3 regions of the Idiomarina sp. H2 genome follow, and region 3 is predicted to be linked to each of the others. Evidence: predicted binding sites of a transcription regulator. Region 3 holds the regulator's gene; each other region holds the start of a gene.
What was found. The regulator NrdR, encoded in region 3, represses ribonucleotide reductase genes. The targets are predictions, from matches to a motif close to AAACACNANATNTNGTGTTT.

Region 1: nrdA (class 1a ribonucleoside-diphosphate reductase subunit alpha) is a predicted target of NrdR. The motif match lies at 1,496-1,515, and genes of this name have one in related genera.
Region 2: nrdG (anaerobic ribonucleoside-triphosphate reductase activating protein) is a predicted target of NrdR. The motif match lies at 1,358-1,377, and genes of this name have one in related genera.

What each region holds. Positions count from the first base shown of each region.
Region 1 covers NZ_SNZY01000003.1:153,019-156,300, reverse strand. The annotation lists gene nrdA (class 1a ribonucleoside-diphosphate reductase subunit alpha) at 1-1,460, opposite strand, end outside; gene gph (phosphoglycolate phosphatase) at 1,732-2,415, opposite strand; gene ubiG (bifunctional 2-polyprenyl-6-hydroxyphenol methylase/3-demethylubiquinol 3-O-methyltransferase UbiG) at 2,416-3,147, opposite strand.
Region 2 covers NZ_SNZY01000002.1:103,178-106,459, reverse strand. The annotation lists gene DET62_RS02725 (nitric-oxide reductase large subunit) at 1-1,038, opposite strand, end outside; gene nrdG (anaerobic ribonucleoside-triphosphate reductase activating protein) at 1,410-1,883, shown strand; gene nrdD (anaerobic ribonucleoside-triphosphate reductase) at 1,886-3,282, shown strand, end outside.
Region 3 covers NZ_SNZY01000011.1:23,362-26,643, reverse strand. The annotation lists gene ribBA (bifunctional 3,4-dihydroxy-2-butanone-4-phosphate synthase/GTP cyclohydrolase II) at 1-379, opposite strand, end outside; gene ribD (bifunctional diaminohydroxyphosphoribosylaminopyrimidine deaminase/5-amino-6-(5-phosphoribosylamino)uracil reductase RibD) at 393-1,520, opposite strand; gene nrdR (transcriptional regulator NrdR) at 1,513-1,962, opposite strand; gene glyA (serine hydroxymethyltransferase) at 2,002-3,258, opposite strand.

The sequences.
Region 1 (3,282 bases), on a different contig from region 3:
CGCACGGCTAAGTCGGCCAGGTTTTCAAATTCACTTAAGCTCTCAATTTTGCCTAAGTTAAAAGCCGATAAAGTACAAAGGGCAATTTCACCTTCTTCGTCATTCACATGGCTTAGGGGCTTAGTTGGTAACGCAATTTCAAGACACAGGTTGCTCTGACGAATAGGAGCAACTTTAGAATCGAACGGACTGTGCGTGTTGCAGTGGTCAACGTTTTGTACGTAGATACGGCCAGTACTGGCGCGTTCCTGCATAAACAGGCCAAACAACTCAATGGCTTTAATGCGTTTTTTACGGATGCTTTCATCCTGTTCGTACTGAAGGTACAAACGCTCAAATTCGTCCTGATCTTCAAAGAACGCGTCGTAAAGCCCCGGAACGTCCGACGGGCTGAACAGGGTAATATAATCGTCTTTAATCAGACGTTGGTACATGGTGCGGTTAAACTGCACACCGTAATCCAGATGACGAACCCGGTTTTCTTCAACACCGCGGTTGTTTTTCAGTACCAATAAGCTTTCAACTTCCAGATGCCAAAGTGGGTAGAACAGGGTAGCCGCGCCACCACGAACACCGCCTTGCGAACAGCTTTTAACCGCTGTCTGGAAGTATTTATAGAACGGGATACAACCTGTGTGGAAGGCTTCACCGTTACGAATAGGGCTGCCCAGAGCGCGAATACGCCCGGCGTTAATACCAATACCGGCGCGCTGCGATACGTATTTTACGATGGCGCTTGAAGTGGCATTAATAGAGTCAAGGCTATCGCCGGCTTCAATCAGAACGCAGGAGCTGAACTGACGCGTAGGCGTGCGCACACCCGACATGATAGGTGTTGGTAGCGAGATTTTGAATTCAGAAGCGGCGTCGTAGAAACGTTTAACGTAGTCCATACGAGTGCTTTTCGGGTAGTTAGCAAACAAACAAGCCGCTACCAGAATGTATAAGAACTGAGCGCTTTCATAGATGTCGCCGGTAACCCGGTTTTGAACCAGATATTTGTTTTCAAGCTGCTTAACGGCTGCGTAAGAGAAGTTCATGTCACGCCAGTGATCCAGAATTTCGTCCATCTGGTCAAATTCTGCTTCAGTATAGTCTTCCAGCAGGTGCTCATCGTAGCGATGCTCTGCAACCATCTTTTTGACCTGATCGTAGAGACGCGGAGGCTCAAACTTACCGTAGGCCCGTTTGCGCAAGTGGAAAATAGCTAAACGCGCGGCCATGTATTGATAATCAGGCGCTTCTTCTGAAATTAAATCAGCTGCAGCTTTGATGATGGTCTCGTGGATATCTTCGGTTTTAATACCGTCGTAAAACTGAATGTGAGACTTAATTTCGACCTGAGAAGCTGAAACATTGTTAAGACCTTCAGCGGCCCACATGATGACCCGGTGAATTTTATCGAGGTTTAGCGGTTCGCGTTCGCCGCTGCGTTTAGTGACATATAGTTGCTCGTTCATTTTGCGCTGACTCTTAGCTTTTGTTATATGTTTGTAGCCACAAGATATTGTGCTTATTAGTTGTACAGGGCGATATTTACACAATATCTAGTGTCTTGGGAATGAGGAGTATGCTAGGTCTAACTGTCACTTCGATCAAGTAAATTTACGGCCAAAAACAAGAATAATTTTGATTTAGAAATCTTGATTTTTTGTCAGCCTTTATTTGGCGTGAGTTTGCGCAGGTAATCTTGCTATATATTTTTTTGATCTTTCAAAATGTGTTTATAGATCAAGAATTATTTATAGCAAGTAGCTCCAGTAACTCCAGGGGCGAGGCAATATGGTAATCGGCTTGCCAGCGTTGTGGCTGATCTTCATTGCTAATATAGCCATATTCAGCAAGCACAGTAACCATACCGGCATTGCGGCCAGCTTCGATATCCCGTTCCGCATCTCCGACATAAAGACAGTCGGCAGGTTCTATTCCCAGCTGTTCAGCCGCATAGAACAAAGGTTCCGGCGACGGCTTTGAGACGCTTAAGGTATCGCCGCTTACGACTACACTAATAGCTTCAAACTCCGGAAAATGAGGCAATAACTGTTGTGTAAGTCGTTCTGGTTTATTGGTGACTATGGCAACTTGAATGGATTCGCGTTGCAGCACAGCCAGTAGCTCCAGAACGCCCGGGTAAGGCTGTGTATGAGTGGCTATGTTTTCTTTATAAGCACTCAAAAAAGCATGTCGCAGTTCGGCTTCCCTGTCGCTGTACTCATTAGCGAAAGCAAGCTGTAGCATGCCTCTGGAACCATGTGATGCAACAGGCGTAAATACCTCAGCCGTAATGGCAGGGCGTTGGTATTGTTCGCACACGGCATTTAGTGCGGCACCCAGGTCGGGGGCTGTATCAAGCAGTGTGCCATCCAAATCGAACAACACCGCCTTTACCGGAGAATTTCTGTCTGATGAGGGCATTTATGACTCCGGTTTTTTTAAAGCGATAATGTAATTCACATCAACATCTTTTTCTGAAAGAACAAAGCCTTTAAGCGGATTAAAGATAAGACCATTAATGGCGATATCTTCTAATCCGGCTGCATCTGTCATACGCAGTAGCTCTGACGGTTTGATAAAACGTTGATGTTGATGAGTTCCTTTGGGAACCCAGCCTAAAACATGTTCGGCGACAACAATACCTAATAGCCACGACTTTACATTGCGGTTTAAGGTCGAGAAAAAGATGTGCCCACCAGGTTTAAGTGCTTTTGTGCAAGCCCGGACAATAGCGTCAGGGTCGGGTACGTGCTCCAGCATCTCCAGACAAGTAACCACATCAAAGCTTTCCGGTTGCTGCTCTGCCAGAGTTTCAATGGCAATGCACTGGTAATCAATTTCACGGCCGCTTTCTAACGCGTGCAAGCGTGCGACTTTTAATGACTGTTCGGCTAAATCAATACCGGTAACTTTTGCACCGCGTTCAGCCATCGCTTCACTTAATAGCCCGCCACCGCAACCAACATCCAGTACGTTTTTGCCGAACAGACCCTCTGTATGATTTTCGATAAACCCCAGCCGAACGGGGTTTATTTTATGTAAGGGTTTGAATTCTCCATCGGGGTCCCACCAACGCGAGGCCAGGGCTGAAAATTTTGCGATCTCTTCCGGATCGACGTTTTTTTGTTCACTTTTAGAGCGACTGGTGGTCATAGATTATGCGTCTTTAAGAGATGGATAACGCGGCTAGTCTACCTCAGGCAAAGAATAAGAAAAAGAGGGTGCGAGACGCGGTTGGGATGGGTACAATGATTGGATCAAAATAACAATGAATATGCGGATCTATAT
Region 2 (3,282 bases), on a different contig from region 3:
AGCAGCCAGGAACCCGGTTGCTATCCAGAACATGGCAGCCTGAATGTGCCAGGTACGGGTTAGTGAGTAGGGGAACCACTCGGAAATATTAATGCCGTAGAACTCCTGTCCTTCGACTGTGTAGTGTGCGGTTAAGCCACCCAGTAAAACTTGTAGCGAGAACAGCGCGACCACAATAAAAAGGTATTTACCTAAGGCTTTTTGTGAGGGCGTGAGCTTAATTTTGGCTATCGGATCATGTTCTGGAGCAACAGGGTCTTCTTCGTCGTGTTGACGTAAAAACGCCCATGCCCAGATTAAGAAGCCAACACCGGCAATTAAGAGAATAACGCTGACAATAGACCAGATAATATTTTCCGCGCTCGGCACATTGTCTATCAGAGTCTCATGTGGCCAGTTGTTGGTATAAGTAATATCTGAGTCAAAACGTTCTGTCGACGCGGCCCATGCTGTCCAGAAGAAAAAGTCGTTCATTACCGCACGACGTGCTTCTGAAGGAAGCGTATTTTCTTTCATGGCGTAGTTAACGCGGGTAGGGCGCAGCTCCGGGTCATCGCTGAACAGTTTTGAGTAATACTCGCCGGTTTGCTCAATGGCCTTAATGCGTCGTGAACTTAGAATAACGGTATCTGAAGCTTTATCGTAAGTATTGGTCCGATACTCTTCTTTTAGCTCGTATTCAAGTTGATTTTGCTGTGAACCCTCAAGCTGTTCGTAGGGTTTACCAAAGACTTCGTTGGCGCGAATGTCCAGCCAGGCCAGAAGTTCGCGGTGTAGCCAGTCAGCTGTCCAGTCGGGCGCCTGATAAGCACCGTGCCCCCAAATGGAACCCAGCTGCATGCCACCAACAGACTGCCAGGCGGTTTGCCCGTCTAAAACAGACTCTTCGGTTGCAATGACTTTGCCATTGGTACTCATGAACTTATCCGGAATAGGCGGAGCTTCCCGGTAAACTTCCGTTCCGAAGTACCCTAAAAGTCCAAAAGTAATTGCGAGAACTGCAATTAGCGTCCACCAAAGCTTACGATAACCGGCCATAATTGACCTCCTTGATGCTGAACAGCTTCATATTGTTACTCCATAGGTTTATGAGCAGAGAATTTTTATTAATTCGCTATGCATTCACCTAAGTGCAATATTAAGGCCATAGTTTAATCAACTGATAAATAAGGGATTTAATTCTAAAAGGGTATTTATGACTTAAGTTTATTAGGTTGTTTTTACTTTTATGGTTAAAAGTACCCGAAAGGTTATTTCTACCCTTTAATGGGTATCTCTTTGTGGCTCCGGTCATTTTTTCCTTCTTGCTTAAATCTTGAGCGTGATCAATGCGCCCGAAACAGACTTAACTATGCTGAAGCACAATATGTAGTGATTATTTTTATATTAATAACAATATATGGTGTTTTATGGCGATTTACCCTACAAGGCTACATTACAGCGCGGAGCAAATTGTCTGGCAGGAGGTTCCCGGAGAAGTGGCCTTGGCTTACACCATTACCGGCTGCCCGGTTGGCTGTAAAGGCTGCCACAGTGTGGATAGCTGGCCGGTGGGAAGCGGGTCGCCTTTAACGCAGGAACATCTGGCACAGCAGCTGCAAAAATACCGTGGGTTAATTAGCTGCGTTCTCTTTCTGGGCGGCGAATGGCAGCCCACAGCACTACTGAAACTATTAAAGCAAGTACGAAACGAAGGGCTGGAAACCTGCCTGTATACCGGCTATGAAAACGTCACTCTGGCCCTTCGCGAACAACTGACTTACTTAAAAACCGGGCCGTGGATTGCTGCCCGGGGCGGGCTGGAAAGCCCAACCACCAACCAACGCTTTTATGATTTACGGACCCAGCAGTTATTGAACTGCAAGTTTCAAACAGGAGAATAATTATGTTGCGCTTAAACGAGGAACAAGTCACTGGCAAAGTCGATTTCATTCACGAGTATCTGCATGCTCAAAACGCGGCTGATGGCTCGAAAATGGATGCAAACGCCAACGTCACACAAAAGAATATAGCAACGCTTGAAGCTGAGTTAATGAAAGACTTTTTTGTGCAGGTTAACCGCAAGCAAGTCAGCAATAAAATCAGTGAGCTTTTTGGTAACGAGCTGGCAAAAGAGTACGTTCGACAAATTGAAGATCATGAAATATACGTACATGACGAAACCAGCCTCAAACCTTACTGTGTTTCAGTCACTATGTATCCGTTTTTACGTGACGGCTTAACTAAGCTGGGTGGCGAATCTCAGGCACCCAGGCACCTGGAATCGTTTTGCGGTACCTTTGTTAACTTCGTTTTTGCCGTGAGTTCGCAGTTTGCCGGAGCCGTTGCCACGGTCGAGTTCTTAACTTACTTTGATTACTTTGCCCGTAAAGACTACGGCGACGATTATTTAAATACCCATCGTCACCAGATTGAAAACCATCTGCAGCACGTGGTGTATGCGCTGAATCAGCCTGCGGCAGCACGCGGCTACCAGAGTGTGTTCTGGAACATCTCAATTTACGACCAGCATTACTTTGACAGTATGTTTGGTGAGTTTGTTTTCCCTGCGGACTTCACTAAGCCAGAGTGGAGCTCGGTTAGCGCACTACAGGATTTCTTCCTGGACTGGTTTAACAAGGAACGGGAAAAGACCATTTTGACCTTCCCTGTGGTGACGGTGGCCATGTTAACCGACAAGGGACAATGCAAAGATCAGGCATTTGCCGAAAAAATTGCTGGAGAAATGGCAGGCGGAAATTCCTTCTTTGTCTACTTGTCCGACAATGCCGACTCGTTAGCGTCCTGTTGCCGGCTACGTAGTGAAATTAGCGATAATACCTTTTCTTATACTCTGGGTGCAGGTGGTGTCGCGACAGGCTCTATTAATGTCATAACCATGAACATGAACCGTTTGGTGCAGGATGGCAGAGATTTAGAGGAAGAAGTCAGCAAAATTCATAAATATCAAGTGGCTTACAGAAAGCTGATGGAAGAGTACAAAGAAGCGGGCCTGTTAACCGTGTACGACGCGGGTTTTATTACCCTGGACAAGCAGTTTTTGACTATTGGTATTAACGGCATGGTTGAAGCGGCTGAATCTCAGGGCATTACTGCGGGAAACAACGAGGCCTATAAAGACTTTGTACAAAGCCATTTAAAAGTGATTTACGACGCCAATAAAGCGGCGAAAAAAGAATACGGTTATATGTTCAACACTGAGTTTGTGCCAGCAGAAAACCTGGGTGTGAAAAACGCTAAGTGGGACAGAGCTGACGGCTATAAAGTGACCCGTGACTGCTA
Region 3 (3,282 bases):
TATGTCCCGGCATGACTAAATCTTCGGGCTTGGCGTCTTTTTTCACAGCATCCAGCACCGTTTTCGCTCTGTCCGCCGCGGAAATACCTGTGGTTACACCCTCAGCGGCCTCAATCGAAACAGTAAAGCTTGTTGCGTATGGGGCGTTGTTCTTATCTACCATTAACGGCAAATTCAGTTGCTCACAGCGTTCTTCCGTTAACGTCAGACAAATTAGTCCGCGACCATAACGCGCCATAAAATTGATAGTTTCCGGCGTCACACACTCGGCTGCAATAATGATATCACCTTCGTTTTCGCGATCTTCGTCATCCATAAGGATAACCATTTTACCCTGACGAATATCTTCGATAATCTCTTCTGTGCTATGCAGTGACATAACGCTTTACCTTTTAATCTTGTGTATGAGGTACTGCTACCAAGCGTTGATCAGGGCCTACCTGCCGACGATCAATAATTTTAAACCTTGGTGCTGAAGCTAAATTCAACGGCTCGTTCATGTCGATAACCGAACGTCCATGATGGCCCAATAACTGACCCGAACTGTAAATCATCAATCTGTCGCATAATTGCTGCTGAATAAGAGCGCCCGCCAAATTCGCCCCACACTCAGTCCATAACTGGTTAATTTCGCGGTTAGCCAATTCAACCATAAGCGCCGGCAGACTCACTTTACCGTTAGGGTCTGCGGCAATAATTAATTCATGACAATGTGGATGGCAACTGGGTTTACCAGCAGTTGTTCGCACTAACCACACCGGCGCCGGAGAGTCAAAAACTCTGGCCTCATCATTCACCCTGTGCTGACTGTCAATAATAATACGTACCGGCTGTTTTAAAGGCTCAGGCAGCGGTCTTGATTTTGGCCACTGGTCAACACGCACTGTCAATTTAGGATCGTCAGCCAGAATCGTTGCAGCACCACTCAGTATGGCATCGGCCTGTGCCCGAAAAAACTGCACGTCACTGCGGGCGGCAGAGGACGTTATCCATTGACTGCGGCCATCTGACAACGCCGTTTTTGCATCCAGTGAGGTTGCCATTTTTAGGGTTACCCACGGGCGTTGTCGCGTCATACGCGAGATAAATCCGGGATTCAAACTTTCTGCAGCCGATTGCAGTACACCGACGTCCACAGAAATACCGGCCTCTTTTAAACGCTGAATACCATTGCCACTAACCCGGGGGTTTGGATCCTGCATTGCAACCACAACACGTTTTATTCCGGCCTCAATTAACGCATCGCAACAAGGAGGTGTGCGGCCTATATGACTGCATGGCTCCAACGTGACGTAGGCCGTTGCGCCCCGGGCTTTTTGTCCTGCCGCGCGCAAAGCATGTACTTCAGCGTGAGGCTCGCCAGCCTGATGATGCCAGCCCTCACCGACAACCTTATTATCAGAAGTAATTACGCAACCCACCGCAGGGTTTGGCCGGGTCGTCATCAGCCCACGCCGTGCCAGCATTAAAGCACGGTGCATCATTTGATGGTCAAAGTACTGCGGGTTTAACTCAGTCATTAAGGCGCGCTATTTCTTCACCAAATTCGCGAATGTCCTCAAACGAGCGATAAACAGAAGCAAAACGAACGTAAGCAACCTTGTCTATCTGCTTGAGATTTTCCATTACCAGACTGCCGACGAAGTTACTGCTTATTTCACGCTCACCGGTTGCCCGGATACTGGATTTAATCTTGTTAATAGCCTGCTCCATCAACTCGAGACTCACAGGCCGCTTTTCCAGCGCTCTCAGCAATCCATTTCGGAGTTTATCTTCGTTAAATGGTTCGCGGGAACCATCAGTTTTGATAACCCGCGGCATGACCAGCTCAGCGGTCTCAAAGGTTGTAAAGCGTTCCTTGCAATGATTACATTCACGCCGGCGACGAACCGAGGCACCATCCGCAACCAATCGCGAATCGATAACCTTAGTATCCTGTGTGCCGCAAAATGGACAATGCATTGCCTGACTCCTTTATGTGCGCTCTACAACTGATCGCAATTAACCGTAAACCGGAAACTTAGCGCATAACGCTTTTACTTGCTCGCGAACTTCATTAATTTTGCTTTCGTCAGCAATGTCATCCAGCACGTCGCAAATCCAGTTGGCGACCTGCTCAGCCTCAGCTTCTTTAAAGCCGCGGCGAGTAATTGCCGGCGTGCCTAAACGCAGACCTGAAGTGACAAAAGGTGAGCGCGGGTCATTAGGAACCGCATTTTTGTTTACGGTAATGAACGCGTTACCTAAAGCCGCATCAGCGTCTTTGCCAGTAATATCTTTGTCGATAAGGTCGACCAGGAATAAATGATTCTGAGTGCCGTTCGACACAATTTTGTAACCGCGCGCCTGCATGGTTTTTACCATGGCATTGGCGTTCACTAACACCTGCTTTTGGTAGTCTTTAAATTCTGGCTGCAGCGCCTCCTGAAAAGCCACCGCTTTACCCGCGATTACGTGACACAGCGGCCCACCCTGATTACCCGGGAATACCGCACTATTTAACTTCTTGTGTAACTTTTCATCATCGCTGCCGGAAATAATCAAACCGCCACGAGGACCCGCCAGAGTTTTGTGCGTAGTGGTAGTGACAACATGAGCATAAGGTACAGGATTCGGATAAACGCCGGCAGCAACCAGACCCGCTACGTGCGCCATATCAACCATTAAATAAGCATCAACTTTATCGGCAATTTCACGGAATTTTGCCCAGTCAACAATGCCTGAATACGCAGAGAAACCTGCGACGATAACTTTCGGTTTATGTTCCAGCGCCAGCTTTTCAACTTCGGCATAGTCAATTTCACCGGTGGATTCATCCAGGCCGTATGAAACCGCATTGTAAAGTTTGCCCGAAAAGTTCACACCAGAGCCGTGTGTTAAGTGACCGCCGTGAGCCAGGCTCATACCAAGAAAGGTATCGCCGGCTTCCATCATTGCCATAAAGGCAGCGGTGTTGGCTTGAGAACCGGAATGCGGTTGTACGTTTGCATACTTGGCGCCGAACAATTCTTTTGCCCGCTCAATAGCCAAGTCTTCTACTTTATCAACAAACTCACAGCCGCCGTAGTAACGCTTGTGCGGATAGCCTTCTGCGTATTTGTTGGTCAGTTGTGACCCCTGAGCCTGCATTACCCGCGGACTGGTGTAGTTTTCCGATGCTATCAACTCAATGTGTTGTTCCTGACGTTCAACTTCACCCTGCATCGCCTGCCATAAGTCCGCGTCAAAGTCGGCAATGTTCATCTCAGATTTCAGCATTACAGCTCTCCAAATCATTAAATG